Regions from separate parts of the Sulfobacillus thermosulfidooxidans genome, predicted to be linked through region 1. Evidence: riboswitches for the same ligand, from Rfam matches in the RefSeq annotation. Region 1 holds a riboswitch; the other holds the start of a gene.
The links. A riboswitch is a leader RNA that binds a small molecule or an ion and turns the genes downstream of it on or off. The one in region 1 is predicted to bind thiamine pyrophosphate.
Positions count from the first base shown of each region.

Region 2: linked by a shared signal. The riboswitch ahead of thiC (phosphomethylpyrimidine synthase ThiC) and the one ahead of AOA63_RS16170 (thiamine phosphate synthase) in region 1 are both predicted to bind thiamine pyrophosphate.

Region 1 is NZ_LGRO01000002.1:128,930-141,156, reverse strand. It holds gene AOA63_RS16205 (hypothetical protein) at 1-370, shown strand, start outside; gene AOA63_RS16195 (COG4315 family predicted lipoprotein) at 584-1,150, opposite strand; gene AOA63_RS16190 (ammonium transporter) at 1,606-2,976, shown strand; gene hemE (uroporphyrinogen decarboxylase) at 3,078-4,115, shown strand; gene hemH (ferrochelatase) at 4,165-5,085, shown strand; gene hemG (protoporphyrinogen oxidase) at 5,093-6,508, shown strand; TPP riboswitch at 6,679-6,781, shown strand; gene AOA63_RS16170 (thiamine phosphate synthase) at 6,817-7,434, shown strand; gene thiS (sulfur carrier protein ThiS) at 7,425-7,625, shown strand; gene AOA63_RS16160 (thiazole synthase) at 7,629-8,408, shown strand; gene AOA63_RS16155 (HesA/MoeB/ThiF family protein) at 8,413-9,156, shown strand; gene thiO (glycine oxidase ThiO) at 9,168-10,283, shown strand; gene AOA63_RS20260 (AMP-binding enzyme) at 10,392-10,763, opposite strand; gene AOA63_RS16145 (AMP-binding protein) at 10,788-11,984, opposite strand; gene AOA63_RS16140 (peptide ABC transporter substrate-binding protein) at 12,131-12,227, opposite strand, start outside.
Region 2 is NZ_LGRO01000001.1:2,608,990-2,621,216, forward strand. It holds gene AOA63_RS12720 (G1 family glutamic endopeptidase) at 167-913, opposite strand; gene AOA63_RS12725 (hypothetical protein) at 1,152-1,541, shown strand; gene AOA63_RS12730 (alpha/beta fold hydrolase) at 1,569-2,438, opposite strand; gene AOA63_RS12735 (alpha/beta hydrolase family protein) at 2,639-3,337, shown strand; gene AOA63_RS12740 (hypothetical protein) at 3,834-4,646, opposite strand; gene AOA63_RS12745 (LysR family transcriptional regulator) at 4,892-5,800, shown strand; gene AOA63_RS12750 (hypothetical protein) at 5,918-6,535, shown strand; gene AOA63_RS12755 (hypothetical protein) at 6,673-7,596, shown strand; gene AOA63_RS12760 (M56 family metallopeptidase) at 7,658-8,536, opposite strand; gene AOA63_RS12765 (BlaI/MecI/CopY family transcriptional regulator) at 8,505-8,819, opposite strand; gene AOA63_RS12770 (signal peptidase II) at 8,962-9,414, shown strand; TPP riboswitch at 10,009-10,116, shown strand; gene thiC (phosphomethylpyrimidine synthase ThiC) at 10,207-11,952, shown strand; gene AOA63_RS12780 (DsrE family protein) at 12,126-12,227, opposite strand, start outside.

The sequences.
Region 1 (12,227 bases):
ATATGTTGGAAAAATCCAAGGAGATTTTACACCGAATTTTGCCAAACAAGATGGAATCAGTTGGGGCACGACATGGGACGAATTTAGCTTTCAAATGCCCAAGAACCCTACCGCTGGAGGTACATACGGCGCCCTGATCAATACAAAGGAAGGTGGTGCCGTGTTTACACGCTTTGCCGGCTATCCCGATCCTAATTTTCCCTACGGTACCCAGTTCACCTACGCCGCCGCAGCAACTCTGCCAACGGGTCAGCTGCCAGAAGTTCCGTGGGCGGCCGCTTTACCATTGGTGACTGTGGGTGCAGTCGGTTTGGTTTTGTTTCGACGCGCATTAAAAAATTTGGTGTCAATAGCTAACAGCCGACAATGATATAAAAGAATGATGAATTCACCAGAACACAGAAAAGACAAGTCCACCCACGGCATCGAGATCACAGGCATGCCAGTCATTTTGGTCGGGCCTCTTTAAAAACTCATGGGGTGTTTTTTCGATTTCGTCATGAGGTGTAAAAAACAAAAATGGCAGGTCGCCGCCGTGTCCCCGGTGGTAGACCCGCCGTATTTTTCGCAAAGAGGTCTTCCGTTAGTATCCGTAACCAGATCCTGATGATGAAGAGGACGATGATGGATAAGAATAAGATGAGGACGGCGAATTTGACATCATCGACGATGAATTTGAGCTCATCGGGGAACCTGTTTGAGCGAGATGCGGAGTAGCTACAAACCAGGCGCCAAATAATCCTTCCCCATGGGTTTGTAGTGGCCCCGTATCGCCGGAGTAACGGTAAAGCAGGTGCCCATTATATTCCACCTGGGGACCATTCGGATCGTGAAGTATTGAAAAATGACTTTTAATGGAAGGCGGAGCCGAAATACCATTTTTCGCCAATAAGGGAGGCCAAATCAGAGCACAGCTGCCCGTGCACGCCGAATGGGAAGATGTGTCTTTAGTGAAATAGTAAAGAGTATCCCCTTTGGCATTGGTCAAAATGGACTCATTATGCCCTTTAACCATGGCCGTTTTGATATCAACCACCGTTTGTGCGCTGCTATGCCCTGAAGAACCTTGGGCCTGACTTTGTCCACATCCCGCGATAATAACACTCAGCATTCCACTAGTGATAACCACAGATAACCATTTATGTCTCACAACTTATTCCCCCTTAATGTAGTTCCACGCCTTGCGACACAATGCTGGTTACAACGTGATGTCGGTTCCTTTTTGGATCGGCAAAACTTTGGATTTGAGCTGCAAAAAACACGATGCCGTAGATTAATCACGTAATCATTAAAGTTTACGTTTTGTCGTAAAGAAATGGATGCACGACAGGAGATGTGATAGGGAAAGACAAATCCGCATTCTAGAACAACAAATTGGAAGATATGTCAGGGCTATTACGGCACCACAACGAGCATTGACCCATAAACTATGTAAGGTGTTAAGGATTATTTGCAAGTTATGTGAGAAATATTTGTTAAACCTGTGTCAGATATATTGATTTTTTCGGTTTCGTTGTGTAACATTACCATAGTCCGATATTCATACGTGCAGATGCATAATTTTTCAGCAATATTGGTTAACGTTTTCTTGAGAGGAGTAAGCCAATGTACATTCCATCCCCTTCCTACTTGAACACAGGTGATAACTCTTGGCAGCTAACAGCCGCGACGTTTGTCGGGTTGCAAAGTGTGCCAGGCCTAGCAATTTTATATGGTGGTATTGTTAAGAAAAAATGGGCTGTCAATTCAGCGTTTATGGTTCTTTACGCTTTCTCCATTGTGCTCGTTTCATGGGTATTGTTTGGCTATAGTATGGGTTTTGGAACTCCTCTTAAACTGGGGCCAGGCATTTTAGGGGCTATGGTTGGAGTGCCCCATCCGATTTTGGGGAGTTTATATGAACAGGGTCAAGCCTCTGTGCCTCTTGTGACCGGTGCCATGCCACCATTCCAGTTCCCCGGATCGACGTTAGTATACTTCCAGTTTGTGTTTGCAGCCATTACTCCCGCAATTTTAGCTGGCGGCGTCTTGGGACGTATGAATTTTAAAGCATGGATGCTCTTTGTTCCGGTTTGGTCAACCTTGGTATACAGCGTGAACGCTTTTATGTTGTGGGGCGGCGGCTGGCTTTCGCAATTAGGGGCGGTGGACTACAGTGGAGGTTATGTTATTCACGTGGCTGCTGGTATTTCCGGATTCGTGGCAGCAGCCGTGGTGGGTCCCCGCTTGATGCAAGATCGCAAAAATTTCAATCCCAATAATCTCTTAGTTGCCTTAGCCGGTGCCGGAATCTTATGGCTAGGATGGAACGGTTTCAATGGTGGAGATCCTTACTTCGCCAACGCGGATGCGGCGGCAGCGGTCTTAAACACCAACTTAGCGACGGGTGTTGCCTTGGTGACCTGGATGATTATGGACATGTGGGCCACCTCTAAACCCTCCTTAGTGGGAGCTATTAATGGGATGGTTTGTGGTTTGGTAGCCATTACCCCGGCTGCAGGGTATGTCAATGGATACGGAGCACTGGCTATTGGGGTCGCGGCAGGGTTTGTGCCATGGCTTAGCATGAACAAGCTGGGTCAAACCAAGCTGTTCCGCAAAGTGGATGACACGCTGGGTGTTTTCCACACCCATGCTGTGGCGGGAGCCCTTGGAGGAATTCTCACAGGAGTCTTTGCGGATCCCAATATGTTTGAATATTTATCGAAGAAAGTTGGGCAAGGCGTTTCGGTTACCGGTTTGATTTACGGAAACCCCCACCAAGTGCTTGTACAAATTGAAGCACTGCTCGTGATTGTGGTGTATGATGGCCTAATGACTTGGGGGATTTTGAAAGTCATTGGTTTGATTGTTCCCTTGCGGGTAGCTGACAAACAGTTGGCCGAAGGCGACATGGCGATTCATGGGGAGGTTTCTCAGGAACCCGAAGAAGAAGCTGTGCTGGCCGGGGAACCCCAAGTTGCAGAGACGTACTAATTCCAGGTATCAAGTAAGTCCAAGCGCGCCTCTTCGCATGAAGAGAGCGCGTTTTATTATGTTATAATACCTTGAACATGCCAGAAGGAGGAACAACAGGGGTGAGTCACGCGAGCCGATTTATTGATGCCTGTTGGGGAAAACCTCATGATGCCATTCCCGTCTGGTTTATGCGTCAAGCCGGTCGCTATCAGGCTGAATACCGCCAATTGCGTGAGCACTACTCGTTTTTAGAAATGGCTCATTCGGAAGACGTTATTACCGAAGTCACCTGTCGGCCCGTAGAGGAATTAGGCGTGGACGCCGCGATATTATTTTCTGATATCATGATTCCCTTGGGACCCATGGGCATTGACTTTGATATTCAAGAACATAAAGGGCCTGTGATTGCGCATCCGATTCGTTCCGCCAAAGATTTATCCCGGTTACAACCGCTACGACCGGAAGAGGATCTCCCCGAAGTTTTTTCGAGTATCGAACGCATTTGTGCACGAATTGATCCCATCCCACTTATTGGTTTTGCAGGAGCGCCCTTTACATTGGCGAGTTATATCATTGAAGGCGGGCCTTCTAAGCAGTATGAAAATACGAAAAAAATGATGTGGGAACAACCGGCCCTGTGGCAGGACCTGATGATGCGATTGGCTGAAGGCATTGTCGAACATTTAAGTGCCCAAATTCGTCATGGAGTACAGGCTGTGCAAATCTTTGACAGCTGGATTGGAACGCTCAGCGTGGACGACTATGCAACGTTTGTGCTTCCGGTTATGCAGTATATTTTTGCACAATTAGAGAGATTTCAGGTTCCCACCATTTATTTTGGAACCGGTACAGCAGCCTTATTACCCTTAATGAAACAAGCGGGAGCCAGTGTGTTGGGAATTGATTGGCGGGTGCCTTTATCACAAGTTCGTAGGCAATTAGGAAAGGACATTACCCTCCAAGGCAATTTAGATCCGGTTGCCCTATTATCATCGTGGGATGTTATCGCTGCCCAAGCCACCCACATTTTGACGATGATGGCTCATGACTCACGGTATATCTTTAATTTAGGACATGGGGTTCCGCCCGCCGCTAATGCCGACGACCTTAAGCGATTAGTCCAACTCGTGCATGAATATCCTTATGAATCGTGCTAAGTAAAGCGTTCTAACATTTTGGGATATAATGGTAAGGAGATGATGATGGGTGATTGGTGTCTTAGTTATGGCGTACGGTTCAGCTCAAGATCCGGATGACTTGCCCCGTTATTACACACATATTCGCCATGGGCGTGCACCAAGCCCGGAGCAGTTGGACAATTTGCGCATGCGCTATGAAGCCATTGGCGGATTTTCTCCGCTTACAGCCATCACCCAAAGGCAGGCAGCAGGGCTTCAAGAGGCGTTAAATTCGATAGCTGGAGAATCATTTCAGGTCTTTCTCGGTTTAAAACATTCTCCGCCCTTTATCGACGACGCTATCAGGGACATGGCGCGTGCCGGGATAAAGCGGTTTGTCGCCCTAGTTTTGACCCCACATTATTCCGCCATGAGTGTTGGAGAATATTTTGACGAGATTAAAGAGGCGCTGGCCACGCACAATTTGTCTTTGCCATGGCAAGGCGTGTCTTCATGGCACCAAAATTCCCGGTTTATCGAACTGGTTGCGCACCGCGTTCACGAGGCACGGGAGAAATTTTCGCCAGACGAGCAAGCTGATCTGGTAAGTATTTTCACTGCACACAGCTTGCCGCAAACAATCTACCAGCAGGGCGATCCTTACCCGACAGAGCTGAGACAAAGCGGGGAGATGGTTGCTGAAGCGTGTGGTCTAACGCGTTACCGTTATGCGTGGCAAAGTGCAGGGAGGACAGGGGAACCATGGATGGGACCGGACATTGTCGATACGGTTCGCCAGTTGGCCAGTGAAGGTTACTATCACGTCTTAATTTGTCCGATAGGATTTGTCTCAGATCATCTCGAAGTGCTTTACGATTTGGATATTGAGTGCCAGCGGGTCGCCCAAAGCCTCGGGGTGCATATGGAACGAACGGCCTCGTTTAATGATGACCCGCAATTTCTTGAGATGTTGGCACATCTCGTTATAGAGACGTCTCAATTGGAGTGAGGAAGGCATGATGCGTGTTGCATTGGTAGGCGGGGGATTAACGGGACTTTCTACGGCATATTATCTAGAGCGGTACTATCCGGAAGTGAGCATCGATTTATTTGAAGCTGACGATCAATTAGGGGGATGGGTGCGCACCGATACCGACTACGGTATTGTGTTGGAAAAAGGGCCGGATTCCTTTCTAGCCACAAAGCCAGATCTTGTAGAATTGTGTGAAAGCGTAGGATTAGGACCGCATTTAATTGGAACAAATCCACGCGTTCGCGGTGCCTATGTATTTTGGCGGGATCGATATTATCCGATTCCCGACGGGATTCAAACGGGCGTGCCGACGAAAGCCAAACCGGTGTTAACCAGTCCTTTGCTTTCGTTAACGGGGAAAATGGCGTTAGCCAAAGATTTTATTATGAGCAAAGGACCAACGACAGATCAATCTCTTGGCCATTTCCTTCGGCGGCGTTTTGGCAATCAAATTGTGGATCGGCTCGCGGCGCCCATGTTGTCGGGAATTTTTGCAGGAGATATTGACCAGATGAGCTTAAAGGCCACTTTTCCGCATTTGTTAGCGGCTGAACAGCAAGCTCGCTCCGTCTACTTGGGGTCGAAACGGCGTATTCCACCCCCTCCCAACGAATTTGTGCAACGCTATCATAGTGCCTTTTTGACGGTTGACCGGGGTTTAGAGCAAATTATTCACAGCCTGGCCTCAGCGCTTTCACGCACGCATGTCCTATTGTCGGAACCCGTTCAGCACATTGAACCGGCCACTCATCAAAAATGGTCTGTTATCTCCGCAAAACATCAGGATGAATATGATGCGGTCATTATGACAATTCCCGCTTATGCCACTGCTAAAGTCCTGCCCTTTTTACCTCACGAAGCTCAAAGTATTTTGCAAAATATTCCGTATGCGAATCTGGCTGTGATTGGCGCGGCTTATGATCCGGAGGATATCCCGGTGAAAACGGATAAGACGGGGTTCTTGGTGCCCAAACAATCCGGGTTGCGCATGACGGCTGTAACGTGGGTGTCTTCTAAGTGGCATTACCCGCACGTCGCCCCATTATTTGTATTGCGGGCATTTTATGGGAGGTCCACCGAAAATATTTTGGAATACGATGATGACACGTTAACGCAATTGTTTTATCGGGAAATGGAACGAACTATGCACATTCAACATCCTGCTCAATACTTGCGCGTATTTCGTATTCCCAAAGGCATGCCGCAATATATTGTGGGGCATCTAGAGCGAATTGCCGAACTCCATCAATATCTTGCGCGATTTCCAGGACTCTTTGTGTTGGGAGCATTCGAAGGGGGAGTGGGAATGCCGGATAGGGTCAAACAAGCCAAAGACATTGCGCAAACTTTTGGTCAACAAATGGGATTGTCCACCGCGCACTATGAGACATCGTCATAATCTTTTGATATCCGGTGCTGATGAGAGTCTGGAGCCAACAATTTTTTCAAGAGTCTTGACATTTTGCTGTGATTCAGGTCATCATGAATGAAAGTCATCCTTGCTTTTACCACCACCGTTAAGGGCTGTCGTTGGAAAAGATGGAATGGCTGAAATCAAAAATATCATCACATGATCGCTAGGGGTGTCCTTGTAGGACTGAGAACGGCACAAGCCGTACCCTTCGAACCTGATATGGTTAGCACCATCGTAGGGAAGCGAGTGTTGTCCGCTCGCATGCGGATTTTTTTATTTGGGGCGGGTATGAGATGGTAATTGGCGTGATCGATGTACCGCGGTTTCCTCATAGTGCATGGTCCATTTTGCCCAGTTTGCAAGGCATTCTTGATGGTCTCATCGTGCGCGATAAAGAAGGGCTCGCTCCTTCCGTTAAGAGCACAGCCTTAAAAATCCGTGAGATTGCTCCGGCTCTTCCGCTATGGATTAATTCCTACGTCTCGGTGGCGCTTTCTTTACCAGCCGATGGGTTGGCACTGCCTGCAAATTCTGCCCCCGCTGCATCACTGCGCTCCATTTGGCATAAGCCCATCATGGCATCTGTACACACCCTCGACGAGTTAGCTTATCACCAAGGAGCGGACTATTATCTGTGGGGTCACGCCTTTGTCTCCACATCCAAACCGGGTTTGGCTCCCAGGTCCTGGTCGGACCTGCGCCAAATTGTCCTCCAAGCCAGTGCCCCTGTTCTCGTTATTGGAGGCATTACGCAAGACAATGTCCAAGCATTCCGAGGAATGGGGATTTACGGGGTCTGCTTGTCTGACGGCTTGTGGCATGAGGACAATCCCATTGCCGCGTGTGAAAAGATAAAAAGCCATTTACACTCTTCGTACCCGAATTCACCAGGAGGTACACCATGCGACTGATTATCAATGGAGAACCGCGTGACTTGCAAAATGTTCGGACCGTTAAAGAGATGTTAGATGTTTTAGGAGTGGATCATCAAACAGTCGCCGTAATGGTCAATGGCGAAATTATTGGCCGTACGGATTTCGATCATGGTCAAGTGCAAGAGAACGATACCGTGGAAATTGTACGATTTGTCGGAGGGGGTTAAGACATGGCGAATGTGTTGCAAATTGGGGAATATACTTTTGGATCACGCTTGATTGTCGGAACGGGTAAATATCAAACTTTTGACCTGATGCGGGAGGCTATCATCGCGTCTGGAACAGAACTCGTCACCGTCGCGCTGCGCCGGGTGAATTTAGACAATCCGAACGAGCCGTCATTACTCGATTTTATTCCTAAGAACGTGCGGATTTTACCGAATACGGCTGGCTGTTACACGGCTAAAGAGGCCATTGCCGTAGCGCATTTGGCTAAAGCTGCGGGCATTGGCACGCTGGTTAAACTGGAGATTATCGGCGATCAAGATTTATTATGGCCTGATCCCATTGAAACCTTGGAAGCGACCAAAGTGTTAGTGCAAGAGGGTTTTACCGTGATGGTGTACACCACACCGGATCCGGTTTTGGCCAAATATCTCGATAAAGCGGGAGCACATGCCATCATGCCCTTGGGTTCGCCGATTGGATCAGGTCAAGGGGTCTTGGATGTCGAGGCCGTCCGCCGCTTCAAACAGCGGGTATCTGTGCCTGTCATTGTCGATGCTGGCATTGGAAGTCCTCAAGACGCCTGTCTTGCGATGGAAAATGGAGCCGACGCGGTACTGATTAATACCGCCATTGCCCAAGCAGGTGATCCGGTGATGATGGCTCAGGCGATGAAATGGGCGGTAGAGGCGGGACGTTTAGGCTTTGAAGCAGGGCGGATGCCCAAAAGACAAGATGCCGTCGCGTCCTCTCCCACAACGGGTATGATTGCTGCAGGTCAATGATGTTATGGTGATAACGGATAAAGAACGTGTGAGACGGCTTGTGTCGTTGCCAGATGCCAAGCCTTCCTGGGCCACACGGCTCAAGGAAAGCCGTGTGGCCATTGTCGGAATGGGAGGACTGGGCAATGCCTCCGCTTTATACCTGACAGCGCAAGGCGTGGGTCACCTAACGCTTTATGATCCCGACCGGGTCAATGCCCACAATCTGGGACGGCAAATCCTGTTTCGGCCAACGGATATCAACCGTTTCAAAGTCGAGGCTGCACGCGAACACCTGCAAGAACTCGCACCGCGAGCGTCGTTTCAGATCGAGCCGGTAGCGCTTAATGAGGACAACGCCGAAGAGTTGCTAAAAGGACATGACGTGATTATCGACGGCCTAGACAACTGGAACACGAGAACAGTGTTAAACCGTTTTAGCGTGCGCCATCATGTGCCGGTGGTGTTTGCCGGGGCCATTGGCTATGAAGCCCAAGTATATGTCGTCAATGGCGGTAAACCGTGTTTGCAGTGTCTTTTTGGAGATTCTCCCTATGCGGACCAAAATTGTGCGCTCACCGGGGTTTTAGGACCGGTAGTGGGCATGGCTGGTACAGTTCAAGCGCAAGAAGCATTAAAAATCTTGTTACATGCCGGAGATCTCTTGCAAGGCCGGATTTGGACCTATGATGCGTACCGGGCTCAGTCGCGTATTATCCAATTTACGGCCCGCCGGGATTGTGCCGTGTGTGGTGGGGAAGGGGAATGATAATGGAGGAGATGGATAACAGCCAAGATTTCATTGTTGTCGGAGCGGGTATTATCGGGGCGATGATTGCGTACCGTTTAGTGACGCATGGCTACTCCGTCATGCTGGTTGATCAGGGGCCACCTGGTGGCCAGGCCTCCCGAGCTGCGGCGGGCATATTATCGCCAACGGCTGAAGCCGGATCATCGGTGCCTTTTTTCGATTTGCTGCAGGCGAGTTTTCTTAGATATCCCGCCTTAATAGAAGAAATTGAAGAAGCCAGTCAGATGCATGTGGATCTGCATCAAACGGGCGTGATTCAAGCTGCATTAGATGATGCTGAAGCACAAAGACTGAATGAGTTATATCGCTGGCAAAAAAATAAAGTCGCGGTCGAATGGGTTACGTCCGCACAATTGAAAGATCTTGAACCGGACATGCAACATGCTGTGGGGGCTTTATATGCGCCTCACGAGATGCAGGTGCATGGTCCTAAACTGGTTCAGGCCCTGGTGCGAGCTGGGAATCATGCTGGCATGGCAAGCCACTTTGGCGTCATGGTCCAACGCTTTTTGACATCAAAGAGTGGGGATGTGTTGGGAATTGACACCACAAAGGGACAGTTTCGGGCGCAAAAAGCGGTGATTGTCGCCGCGGGTTCCTGGGCTCAATCCATTTTAGCGACATTGGATGAAGTGCGCGCATTACCCATTAAGCCCATCCGCGGCCAAATTCTTGCATTAACAAGCGATGAGGTTCCCATTCGCCATGTCGTCTTTGCGCATCACCGGTACGTGGTACCCAAACCCGATGGCCGGCTGATATTGGGTGCGACGGAAGATGATGCGGGATTTGATGACCGCGTCACAGCCGATGGGGTGGCCCAATTGGCTCAGTCGTTTCGTTATTTTGGTCCCCGCATTTCCCAGATGCATTGGCAAGCCATTTGGGCTGGACTTAGACCCATGGCGCCTGATGGTCTTCCCATTCTGGGGCCATGGCCTGGACGCCAAGGACTTTACGTGGCCGCGGGACATTACCGTAATGGGGTGCTATTATCAGCTATTACCGGGGATTTGGTCCTTCATTGGGCTCAAAATGGCACTTTACCTCCTGCAGCGTTTTTGCCAGAGCGGTTTTTTTCATGATGAAAAGCGTGTGCCTCAATAAATCAAGGCCCCCAGCATTTCTTGAATGCTGAGGGCCTTCATCTGCAGCGAAGACATCTCGATCTCTGCCTGGCGACATGCATAGCTTTACGCTGGTGACATATGACCTGAATCTTCAGCCAAGCTCCTACGCAGTTCCCGTTTTAAGATTTTGCCCGTTGGATTTTTCGGTAAGGCAGAGGTTATCACCACCTCTTTGGGAACTTTGTAGGGTGCGAGATGTTGCCGGCACCAGGCGATAATATCGGATGCATTCATTGTAATCCCCTCTTTTAAGACAACGATGGCCACGACTTTTTCGATCCAGTAAGGATCGGCTACGCCAATCACGGCCACTTCAAAAATCCCTGGCAACTGGTAAATGACTTCTTCGACTTCACGACTGGCGACGTTTTCTCCACCGGTTTTAATCATATCTTTCTTACGGTCGACCACAGTTAAATAGCCGTCTTCATCCATAATTCCTAAGTCACCGCTATGAAATCATCCGCCTTGAAAAGCCTCTTGGGTCTTCTCGGGATCGCGGTAGTACCCTGGCATAATATGGGGACTACGGTGGCATATTTCACCAATCTCTCCACAAGGTACCGGTTGATTATGTTCATCGAGGAGTACCGTTTCTACATTGAGGGCCGCTTGCCCACATGATCCAAGCTTTCTCAGTTGATCATGAGGTTTTAGTACGGTGGCTAACGGGGCGATTTCTGTCTGACCGTAAAAATTCCAGAATTGGGTGTGGGGCAATCGCCGACTGAGTTCCAATAGAATTTCTTTAGGCATAATCGCCGCGCCATAATGGCCTTTGGTCAAAGAGCTTAAATCATAATGATCAAAGAGGGGAGAGCGGAGTAGGCTAATCCAAACGGTAGGGGGAGCAAAGAACTCCGTAACGCGTTCTTCCGCAATGAGAGGGAGAATAATATCGGGACGGGGCATCGATGTGATGACGTGCGTAGCCCCTAAATACGTATAAGGGCCTAAGAACACATGCTGTTGCGCACTATGGTAAAACGGTAGAGCATGTAAGACAATATCGTCCGCTGCAAATCCTCCATCAATGACAACGCTCACATATTCATGAATCAAGTTGTTATGGGTGAGCATAACACCTTTTGGACGAGATTCTGTTCCCGAGGTATAAAGGATTTGGGCCATGTCATCGCCCGAAGGTCCATCAAGGGGCAAATCAGTAAGATGTGGTGGCGAAGCTAAAGAAGATAGGCTGGGAAGTGCTTCCCATCCCACAGTCTCATCCTTTGGAATCAACACAAAAAGGCGACCCGTGAGGACAGTCGGGTCGGGTAATAGCGTGAGGGCTGTATCAATTCGTTCAGTAAATTCCCTGTCACTAATGATGCCATTGACTTCAGCATGACTCAAAATGTAGGAAATTTCCGGGGCGGCTAACATAAAATTGATGGGAACCAGAATGACACCGAGTTGAGCTGCGGCAAATATGAGTGTCGCATATTCCGCAGAGTTTCGGGAATCTACCGCGATCTTATCTCCTTTGTGAAATCCCTGGTGAAAAAGAAATTGGGCCAGATTATTAATAGCCCATTCCCATTTTCGGTAGGTAAGTCGGGAAGTGGGGCTGATCACAGCGATTTTCTCAGGATAACGAGCAGCGGACCGGTGTACAAGATCATATAAGTTATGGCGATGAATGAGGGACTGCATGGGAAAAAACCCCTTTTTGAATACCAGTATAGCGAATATTCTGGGAAAATTGCGTTGTTTCTAAAGATAGATGAGGGACTTACAGAGATAGCAAGAAGAAATATCCCCGAAGGCAGGCTTACTCGGGTCGCCTTCGGGGAATAATTTTAGGACGGGGACAGGGTCCAATAGTTGGGAGAATACAAATCCGATACCGGATTAAAGGTTTTAACGGACCCATGCAAGGCGTTGGCATGGACATTA
Region 2 (12,227 bases), on a different contig from region 1:
GAAGGTCTACATTATCTACCAGTCCCTTCGGTATCGGAACTGGATGGTTCCGACAATTTGATTATGGATCCTGACTCTTAGCGGAGGTTAGGGACAAGTGGTCCAAAGCTGTGGACCAGATGGACCATTCCTGCCATTTGGCCCATGGAGCGTTAACACATTACTGTTAAGAGGACGAAGTGACAGCGAATGTGGTGGCGTTAATGAGAGCGGGAGCGGCGCGGATAATCCCATCAATTCGCAAATCAATGGGGACTGATTGCTCGACGGTCACCATCTGACCTGCTTGGGTCTTGGCCTTGGCATAAAATAGTTCGATATCTTGAAAACGCGGAAAGGTGGCAAATTGGTTGTTGATTAGCGGATCTTCCACAATCCATTCGGCCGAATGAGGATTCAAAGAATATTGCACATTATAAGTCTGTCGGTAACTGCCGGCTTGCAAGTCTAAGGCCCATTCTTGAGATTTGACATGATAAATGGCCACATGGACAGCTTCTCCGCTTGGCAAGTTTTGGGCAATCGGTTTTAAGGGTTCAGGTAGACCTTCGATCCACAAAATCGTTTGGGATCCCGTTGCCGTGTTCTTGGTTAACGTCCCTGCTTGTAAAAGGCGCTGTTGAGGCGCTCCCCCTAGTCCTACCCAAACAGCTAATGAACCGGGTGAGGTCAGTTTGGGAATGCGCCAACTGGCCTCAATGGATTGATACGTCCCATGATTACTAACATATCCTGCCCAATTGCGACTGATTTCTAAAGGTCCTTCAGGAGGGCTTTGGACAGAAAACGGTTCAGGGAGAGGTAAGGTTACAGGATGCGAGTGGATGGGCAGACCAGGCCATGAATCTAAGGGATTGGCATTAATCGCCAAGAGTCCAAAGCCTATCGCCACAATCCAATACATGGGCCGCATAAAAACGTTATCCCTCCCTCCAAAATTTGTTCCGGGATACATGAAACACCGCATAACTCATTACTCAAATTGTAGCGTTGTTTTGTGGAGGTGCAACTCGCGTGCTCGCTGAAAACGTCTATAATAAACTGTATTCTCGCTTCATATGTACAATTCTTGGAAACTTCATGAGGATCTCTCGCACAGTCTCTTCCGTATCCCATCAAGAGACCCATAAGGGAAAGGAGCCTGAAATATCATGACGTATGAGGAATTGCAGAAATATCCAGCCATCCAATTGCGTTATGGATATAAAGTTGTGAAGGTCACGAATGATCCCGCGGAATATCTTCCTGTGTCCCCTTCATCCGGTTCCACGGTTCGCTATCACCTGAACTCATGGAATCTCCAAGAAGAGAATATGGGACCATTTCTCGTTCAGGATGATTTTGACACCGCACAACGCATCGCGCGTACCATACCTGAGGTAACTATCTTATTCGTCGCGTATATTCCCCTCCCATCTTCACCCACCGCTGCTGTCCTATGGACAACACAGAATGGTGAAAAAATCGAGGCGCCTGTGCCGCCAGGCGGTCTTTTGGCCCGCGCTGTTTTGCCTCTTCTCGATGTTTTGAGCTTGTCTTAACCTACGACACCTACGACCAAGATGGTTTTAGGATAGGGTGCCCATTGGGCGAGGTCTCAGGGATTCAGCACGAAGTTGACGCGCTATCCACGCGATGGACTTCTGCAAAACGAAATCAGGTTGGTCTGCAATCAAACTATGGCCGCTGGCATTATGGTAGTGCAATTCTAGGTTATGATGGGATTTTAAGAGGCCCTCGGTATCATCATTGCGGGTTACCGCATCATGGGTGCTTAACAAGGTTAAAAGGGGTAAATGCGGAAGGGGTTTTTGTTTAGCCTCTTTTTGTGCCTTCCATAGGTTAACAAGAAAGCCTAATGTATAATGACGGTTAACATTTCTGTCCTCCATGATGATACGACTAATATCAGGATGGAGCGAGACACCCTGGACAGGAAGGGGACGCAGCGGTCTAAGTTTTGGTAATAAGGGATGAACAATGTGGGTCATGACATCGTATAGCCAGGGGGGAAGGGTTAGCTGGAGTCCAAAAGCAGGCGCAATTAAAATCGCTCCGAGCACATCTTCAAGCTCTTGTTGGCACGCCAAATAAGCCATTAGTGCCCCGTAACTTTCTCCGCCAATAAAAATTGGGGAGGAATACTGTTGATGCAAATGCGCATAAATGCGCTGGATGTTATTGATGTGCTGGCTAAAATGACGGAGATGGCCTCTTGTGCCGTGAGAGCGCCCATGCCCTTCTAAATCAGGTAAAATGACACGAATGCCTGCCTGAGCCCATTTTACTGCGATGGGAAGATAATATTCACTGTGAACGAGAGAGGCGTGAATGAAAATCAATTGAGCTCTCCACTTTTCAGGACTCACCTGGCGAATAAAAAGAGGCGTTTGTCCGTCTGAAAGAAACTCGGCATCCATGGTAATCGCGTGTGTCATAATTATCCTTTCTATCATCTTCTTAGACTATAACCTCTTTGCCTAGTCGTGAACATAGTCCATCATTAGGATTTTAGGATTTTCAATTTTGACCGGATTTACGCCGCTTCAGAAGGAATTCTCAAAACTTCTTGCGAATAGTCAATGTATAGTCTTCGTGAAAAAAAATAGACAATAGAAAGAAGAGAACCTGAGTGAGCATGAAACCTTTGATCTTAATGCTCCATGGCATGAGTACAGGCCCTGGACACCTGAAAAATTTTTGGGGCGAGACTCGCGATTTTGATGTTGAATATATGGCTTTGCCTATTTTGCGAGAGGGTCCGGAATTCGTCAGGACATTAACCCAACACGATATTTTTCGCGATTTGTATGCGGCCGTATTCTTAGAAAGTTTAAAAGAAATCACTACCCGCATACAATCCGAAAACGAACAACGACGTACCGGATTATTTGGTTTTTCGATTGGAGCATACATTGCACTATGGGCGGGACTAGTCGACCATCCAGAACGCATTCAGGCTGTCGTAGCTGTCGGCGGTGTACCGTCCTTCGACTATCTCCGCTATTATTATCCGGATTATGATTTTTCCACCCCTCATGCTGTTCAGTTGATGGAAGAAACCGATTTAAGTCGGCGTCCCCTCTCCCTCAAGGGACAACATGTGCTGATCCAACACGGGATTTCCGACCCGGTTGCGCAAATCGATTGGATTAAACCGTGGGCACAATCGCTTGCTGAAAAATATCCCCAACACGTGTCATGGGTGACATATCCCTCCTTGCAACATCGGCTGTGGGCAGAAAGTTCGGCGGAAGAAGAGGATGTGCTAGCCTTGCGAGAGACGACCCTCAAATGGTTTACCGAAGCATTGGGATCTGCAAGTCCCCGAGGATAACAGATTCGTTGTGTTGTGCTAAATGAGTTGCGAATGAAGACATATCCGGCGACATAATGTTTCCCTACCGAAACCATTGGGATAAATATCAATGTCGTCAAAAAGGCAGAAGGCGCAATAACATTGCGCCTTCTTGAGGTTCATGCATCTTTCCCTTGAGAGACCACGGTGACTTGCATTTCCCCGCCATGTTGAATACGGTCAGACGCGCAACGAGGACAGACCGTAGCGGTAGATCCCGCCGGCAATAAAAACACTTGATCACAATCGAAGCATTTGTATTCACTTAATTTGACGGTATCGCTCATTAATCGTGAAGCCTCCCTTGCGGTATCAATCCGGTTGAAATCGTTGGGGTGAAGCAGTAAGAGTAATGTAAGGTCGTGCCGTTAGTATTTTAACAAATTGGCAGATAATCTGATAGAGATGTAAGAATATTAGGTGCATATATTCACTCTATGTCAAAGCGCGTGGTGAATCATGAACTGTTCTTCGCTTAGAAACGCGACCCCCGGATCTGTTCAGAATGATGGGACTGTTGAAAGAAAAATAATCCTGGGTAAGGCGTGATGGGTAATTTATTAAGCAACTCTTTGGTATGCCAAATCAGCCCGATGATCGTGCTGATGGCGGCAATGGAGGCCATCCAAGCGTTTTGTGAAAACAGACTGTAGGTAATGCATATCGTCGGTATCAGATATAAGAAAATGACTAATCCCGTCCATATTCCTAAGGGAAGCGATGACCGTAAAGAAAGGGTAAAGAAAAACGACACACTGATCAGCGAAAATAGGACAATGGATAAGGCCGAATAGACAACCGGATGATGACTGACGCCGGCTAACATGGCAAGACCAATGCTGAATCCTGAAACGAGACTGGGTCCCATCACGGCGAAAGCCGTCGAGGCTTTAGCATCCCAATGGGGAGCAATATAAGACAGACTCCATGTGACCGAACGAAAATGAGAAAGCAAACCTAGGGATGAGACGATAATGGCTAAAATGGTAAGCTGCCAGCTTCCTTGGGGCTCTAAAGCGTCGGTAAATCCCATTAGGCCTAATAAGGTCATATAGAGATCAGTAAAGAGCGGACGGGCTCCGATTTGGCCGGGTTGTGAATTTTTCATCCAACGCCAGACTAACATGCCTCCCATGGCCAAGGCAAAACTGACAATTTCCGCATGGATTAGGGTGGGCCAAAGAGTTTGGGTTAGCGGAAGATTCATGGCTAAAGCAATGGGCATCATGATGCCCCCGGAAATCCCTAACAGCGCCGTAAATAAAAATGGTGGCAACGCGGGCCGCATAATACCCCTCCCATAAGAAATTTGCTAATAGGTTTCGCAAATCATTAAAACTGACTACTTCGCGAAAACGTCATCACAATGTACAATAGGTGAAAAGGACTAGGTAAATAGTATAAATTGTTCACAATATTCTTATCTATAATTATGTATGATACAAGAAATCAGAACGGGATAAAAGCCTTTGCATTTCAGGAAAATTTATGGCGGTTAGAATAATCCATGATATTAGGCAGGAGGTTTTGAGGTTGAACGAACAAGTCTGGACCACCTTTAAAATCGTCGCGGAGATCGGCTCGATTTCCCAAGCGGCCCGGACGCTCAACCTGTCTCAGTCAGCAGTCAGCCAACAAATACAAATGCTGGAACAAGCCTATGCGACCACGTTATTTGTGCGGACTAGTCAAGGAGTGCATCTTACTGAAACCGGGGAAGTTTTATACCGGTATGTGACCTCTTTGTTGCGATTAATTCATGAATCTCAAGGAGCGATTAAAGAACTCAGTGACAGCCGGCCCCAGACCTTGGCCATTGGCGCCAGTTTAACGATTGCCGAATACTTATTGCCCGGGATTTTGGCGGAATATGCAAAAAACCTGATGAATGCGCAATGGACCGTGTCCATGGCAAATTCGCGGATGATTTTTGAACAGGTATTAAGCCATACCATCGACATTGGGCTTATCGAAGCCCCGTTATCCGATCCACATGTGGTGGTGCGGCCATTTTTCGATGATCACCCAACACTCGTGGTTCCACGCGGTCACCGGTGGTTTGGACAGGACGAAGTGTCTCTCGATGAATTCCTTCATGAGCCGTTCATTTTACGGGAACCGGGGTCAGGAACTCGTATGGCCTTGGAGGAAGGCCTGGATCATTTAGGCATCGATGTGAAACAACTCAATGTGCGCCTGGTCTTAGGGACCACCCATGCGATTAAACAGATGATGCTCAAGGGCTTTGGCGTTAGTGTTTTATCTCCGCTGACCTTAAACGAAGGGGAAGAACAACTGTTTCACTGCTTGCGGGTCAAAGGTCTAAATCTCTACCGCAATTTTTCTGTGGTGTATCAAAGGGATTTAATGACGAGAACCGGAGAACGCTTTATCCATGCGGTCATGACTGTCCCGAATGGATTTGCCAATGCCAAGCCTTAACTCCTGAAGAATTTCTGTTCGTGTTATTCACGGCGCGGATAAAATTTTCTAAACCTGTCGCCATTCCCCTTGCTTGTCCCGTAAAATAGCGGGTGTGATGAAAGGGGAATCTGTGAGATGAACACCACGGCGAGAACGATTAGTGTGATAGGTGGCGGGCTGCTCGCCATAGGACTTCTTTATACGGGTATTTCGTTTATTCTGCCTCCTATTCTTCCGGCACCATCATCGCCCAGTCAAACCGTGTCGACGATTCGTCATCATCATATTGATAAAAGTCACCGCGTCCTATCCAAGACCGTTCCCAGAGTGAGGACAGGTCCGAACGGCCTGACCACCTTAAGCTACAATCCTACTGTCAAGCAAACAGCATTGACCCTGGCAAAAGATTTGGATATTCATTTGCTTTTGCCCAGTCAAGCGTATCCGGGGACGACTTTGGTCGAGAGTTATATAGATCATTCCGTCCTGAATTTGGAATTTAATGATATGGTGGCGATGGAATCAAAAAATCCCATGGTGTCCTCCTATCAGCCAGGTGCCTCGGTCAATGTCACCCTGGCAAATGGGGTGCCGGCGCAGTGGCTGCTCATTTATGGTGTAGGCGGGGGGGCGTATCGTCTATTGTTTGAAGAAGACGGAACCTATGTACGGTTGCAGCTCTTTCACGGTTATATTCCCGCGGGACTCCAAAATGCGGAACAGATTGCCGATCAATTTGCCCCTGTCTCCTAAAATTCCCTGAAATCTATTCGCTTCTGCCATTTTCTTAAGGAATTTTCATCAGCCATCATCAAAATAAGAGGCATCACTTGAAATGAGGCGAACGGAAGTATAGACTACAATATGTAGTTTATACAAGGAGGGCCTTTATGAAAAGAACATTTGTGATGATTGCTGCGGGACTCACTGTAGCTTTAGCGGGATGTGGCACGAGTCAAGCGGCAAAATCGACGCCGTCGATGTCCAAAACCTCTCCCTCATCTTCGTCAATGTCCAGTACCTCGCCATCGTCGTCCATGTCGTCATCCTCATCGGCGATGACCACTCAGACGGTAGCAGAAATAGAAACCAATAAAACGGCCCAAATGGTTGAGGCTGGCAATACGGCAACATTTGTCTTAACTGCGACAACCGCGAGCGGGAAACCCGCTAAAGACTTACCTGTCACATTTTATATAGGTCCGATGGTGCCGTTAAGTGGGAAAGGGGTTAGCACCTGGTATACATCAGGGACGGCTCAAGCGGCCAAATATATCGCTAGTTATTCTAAAACGACAAATAGTCAAGGACAAGCCACTCTCACATTAACAGCCCAACCGACGAAAAGCATGGAAATGGTTGGGGTAAAAATTGGAAACTTTAGTACTTTTAACCCCACCGCTATGAAAGGCGCGGGCTTATTAGATGCATGGTGGACGACATCCGGAACCTCTCCGACAGCCCCTGTCGGCGATTATGTGGAGGTCACACCGTTTGCTAAGGCAGTAAAACCCGGTCAGAAAGAGACCTTGATGATAACGGCTATGAGTCCAAAAGGGCCCATTTCCGGGGCTAAGGTGGATATTATTCCTAAAACGCCATCAGCATCTTCATCAATGGGTGGAAATTCGGGAATGGGTGGTGGCATGAGTTCTTCTGGAGGCACCACCATGACGACGAATTCACAAGGACAAGTGAGCTACACTGTGACGGCACCTTCGACATCAATGGCGAGTTTGCCGGTTCGCATTGTGGTGTCGGACAACATGGAACGGGTCGCCGGAGGAATGAATGCTGACGTGGTTGCGCAATAATGAATCTTATGGCAACGCTTTGAGACAACGGCCTTCTCGAAGCGTTGTCATTTTTTAGAGCTTAGTGACAGAACAAACTTAATGAGGTAATCGCTAGCACTGCAGACGTGGCGAAGGGAATCAGGGCAGCGGAAAAGAGAGTCCGGGCTTCAGGCGACAAGGGCACACTCTCGGAATTGATTAAGGCATTAATGCGGGCCTGCCAGACACTATTCCACGCGGTTTCTCCGGAAAATTGGGAATGGGGTTGTTCGCGTAATGCATGGATCGTTGTGACCATCGCTTGCATTAAATAATCAGCTGTGTGTTGCCAGCTAATGGCAAATTGGTCGGCACGAATTTCACGGGTGGTCAGATAAAACCGATAGAGTGACTCAAGTGGTAGCCAGGGAAACGCTCGTAAAATCACCAAGAAAATTTGTTGTAAGGCATAATCATGAGCGCGCACGTGATGCACTTCATGGGCTAAAATCGCCGTTAACGCAGGAACATCTAGAATTTGCTTAAGGCGTCTCGAAACCACAATGGTAGGATGAATAACGCCGTAGGTAAATGCGTCCGGACTATCCCATAATCCGATTTGGAAAGCAATTTTTTGGTCACCGCAAATTTCTGGAAGATCTTGTAAGGGGAATGGTACAAGTTGCGGTGCCATCCGTTGAATGGTCTGACGACTGTTTTTGACGACAGAAAAGGTGGCATATCCCAGGCGAAGAAAATAAGCGAGAGACAATAGAATAAACACGGCCAAAAGAAAGGTTAGCCCGCTAGAGGACGTGTCCGGTCTTTGCATCACACTCCACATCATGTGGCGGTAAGTGACGAGGGCGGCAAGGATGAGAAGAAAGCCCGGTAAAAGGGATAGTCCCAAAAGAGCAACTGCCCAGGCATATGCGGATTGTGCTACTTTACTGGTGAGATTTTTCTTGGGTTCTTGCACGGACAATAGCCTCCAATTTAGCCAGAGCCTCAGGATCGAGCTCATCAATGGCATCAACAAAGTGCACTAATCCGGACTCGCCAAATTCGGAAATCAAGGTTTCCACGGATTCCATCGCCCGGGCTTTGAGCACGCTTTCGGCTGGCGCAATTTTGTACACATAATGACGAACGCTGCCACCACGAACCAAGATTTTTTGGGAAACCAAGCGGTTCATGACTGTTGCAACCGTGTTAATGGACACCGGGCGCTTTTGTGATATGGCCTGGTGCACACTTTTCACCGTCGACTCTCCTTGATTCCTAATAATTTGAAGAATTTGATTGCGCAAATGATTTTTTGGAGCCAATGGCATACAACCCTCACAATATCAGTAAAGTTCCTCCAAGTCTCATATTATTGTAACATTTCATGGGAGGTAATTTATGAGGTCTGTTCACAATGTTACGCGCTTAGCTATGGGTTCAGGTTTGGCTATTTATGGAGTCATTATGAGCCTGGCATGGCATTACTACCCAAGAATTGGACAGCCGGGCATTATTCTCAATCACGGTATCGCCTTTGGGCTGTTTTCGCACTTTCCTCAATTTGGCGTGATTATGGCGACCGCAGCTGTTATTGGACTGCTTGTCATAATGCTGTGGCGCATGCCATCTGTGCGCTTGCCAGTAGCCTGGATCCTGGCTGGGGCCATAGGGAACTGGACCGACCGGCTATTGTGGGGCGGTGTTGTTGATTATTGGCAGCTTAGGCCCTATCCTTATATTTTTAACTTGGCCGATTTGGTAATTCGATTCGGCTTTATCTGGTTAGTCATTCAAGCTTATAGACAATTTCGGAAAGAAGACTCACTTTGGGCATCACGTTCTAAAGTATGATAACGCACAATATATTGATCACATAATTGGCTGTAATGAAGACGTAGCGTCGTGTTGTCTGTATTGAGCATCCGCCAACGCCAAAATTCCAAAACCAAGCGCGTATATCGAACGCGAATCTTCCTCATCCATTGTTTAAACATGCTTACCCTCTTTTACTTTTACTGATGAGATCATAAATATTGCCTGTTTAAACTTCTCGCAAAACGGTTTTTATTCATCATAAAACTGTGATTTATTATTGGCCGTAATTGCCAAAAAGTCCATAAATCTGCCGAGAAATTTGCCAAATTTGCCAAAGAATCGATCGCGTAATGTTCTATTGTTCGGCAAATTAGCTGTATCTCATGTTCGACAACGCTTGATCTTTGCCGAAATATGATAAATATGAGAAAAAATTTGCCGGAAATTATTTCGAGAAATGTCGACGGGTTTGTCCGTAATTGTCTATGAGACAAATCTGAGACACTAGAACATGCAGATTATGATATTATCGCATCAGCTGGCCGGCTAAAATTTTTCTCCTGAATTGCTTCAATAATCTTGCGCAATTTTGCAAAATTCCTCTTGCCATATCATTCAAGGACCTTCATAGTAATACATAACGGGAGCTCGGCTAACCGGGCTGAGAGGGTGGATTGGCCACCGACCGTCAACCTGATCTGGGTAATGCCAGCGGAGGGAACAGATTTTTGATCCTTTTAGCCCATCCATTCATAAACTTTCCCTACTGCCTGGCATATGTGACCGGTAACCCGCGACTGGCGGCGTGTGAAAAAAAGGGGGAGCTTTATGGCAACAACACCGAATGCGTATCATGTCTTTCCGGAAAGTCAAAAAGTTTATTTGACAGGTTCGAGACCCGATATTCGTGTGCCGATGCGCCAAATTCGCCTCACGAATAGTCAAACATTTCGTGTCTACGACACCTCAGGTCCCTATACCGATGCCAGTTATGAAGCCGATGTGCGGCAAGGTTTACCACCAATTCGGAGCGCCTGGATTCTTGAACGACAAGATGTGGAAGAATATGAAGGCCGCAAGGTCCAGCCTATCGATGACGGGCTTAAAACGCCGGAAGATATTCGAGCGCAAGAGACGGCACCGGGTCTTCACCGCAAACCCTTACGTGCGCGTGCAGGCAAAAATGTCACGCAAATGCATTATGCGCGTCAAGGCATTATTACTCCCGAGATGGAATTTATTGCTTTGCGTGAGGGATTCGACCCAGAATTTGTCCGCGAAGAAGTTGCTCGGGGACGCGCCGTAATTCCGGCCAATATTAACCATCCTGAGTTAGAGCCGATGATTATTGGCCGTCATTTCCACACCAAGATTAATGCCAATATCGGAAATTCGGCTGTAGCATCCTCTATCGAAGAAGAAGTGGACAAAATGCGGTGGGCCACCTTGTGGGGCGCGGATACGGTGATGGATTTGTCTACCGGAAAAAATATCCATACCACCCGGCAATGGATTTTGCGAAATTCGCCCGTGCCCATTGGCACTGTGCCGATTTATCAGGCTTTGGAAAAAGTTAAAGGCAAAGCGGAAGACTTGAGTTGGGAAGTTTACCGCGATACGTTAATTGAACAAGCCGAACAAGGTGTCGATTACTTTACGATTCATGCCGGGGTCAGGCTTGCTTATATTCCTCTCACGGCCAACCGGGTAACCGGGATTGTGTCGCGTGGCGGTTCGATTATGGCGGCATGGTGTTTGTACCACCATAAGGAAAACTTTTTATACACGCATTTCGAAGAGATTTGCGAGATTATGAAACAATACGATATTACTTTTTCCCTGGGGGATGGTCTGCGTCCAGGATCCTTGGCGGACGCCAATGACCGCGCACAATTTGCGGAATTAGAAACACTGGGAGAGCTGACGGAAATTGCATGGAAGCACGATGTCCAAGTGATGATTGAAGGACCGGGGCATGTTCCGATGCACCTCATTAAGGAAAACGTGGAAAAGGAAATGGAGATTTGTCATGAAGCGCCATTTTACACTTTAGGGCCCTTGACCACGGATATTGCCCCAGGCTATGACCACATTACCTCGGCTATTGGAGCGGCAATGATTGGATGGTTTGGCACGGCCATGCTCTGCTATGTCACCCCGAAAGAACATCTAGGTTTACCCGATAAAGAGGATGTCAAACAGGGAGTGATCGCTTACAAAATTGCGGCCCATGCGGCGGATGTGGCCAAAGGCCATCCCCGTGCCCGGGAATGGGACGACACATTGTCGATGGCGCGATTTGAATTCCGGTGGCGGGATCAATTTAATTTGTCCTTAGATCCCGAGACGGCGGTGGCTTTTCATGATGAAACCTTACCCGCCGAACCGGCGAAAGCCGCACATTTTTGTTCCATGTGCGGACCCAAATTCTGTTCCATGCGTATCACCCAAGATATCAGATCATGGGCTCAGGCTCACGATGTGAATGAAGAAGAAGCTATTGCCGTGGGGCTTCAAGCAAAAGCCGAAGAATTTAAACAACAAGGCGGCAATCTCTATCCCCCGGTGAAATAAGAGTTTCAGAGGGTAATGCTCCCGCGTCACGAAAAGATCCGTGGTATTGAGTCATATCACGGATCTTTTTTGTTTTTCTAGGTCGTGTATTGGTCAGACATTTCTTGTAAGGGATACCATCTCATGGGCTTTATGATTTCGCATCCACAGTCCAGAGGTTATAGGAAATGAGATTATACCCCAACGATTTGATAGCCTTGTTCAACAAGACGAATGAGTGCTTCGCCGGCTGGTTCCATCGTGATGCCTTTGGCCCCGACACGCTCGGTCACGCC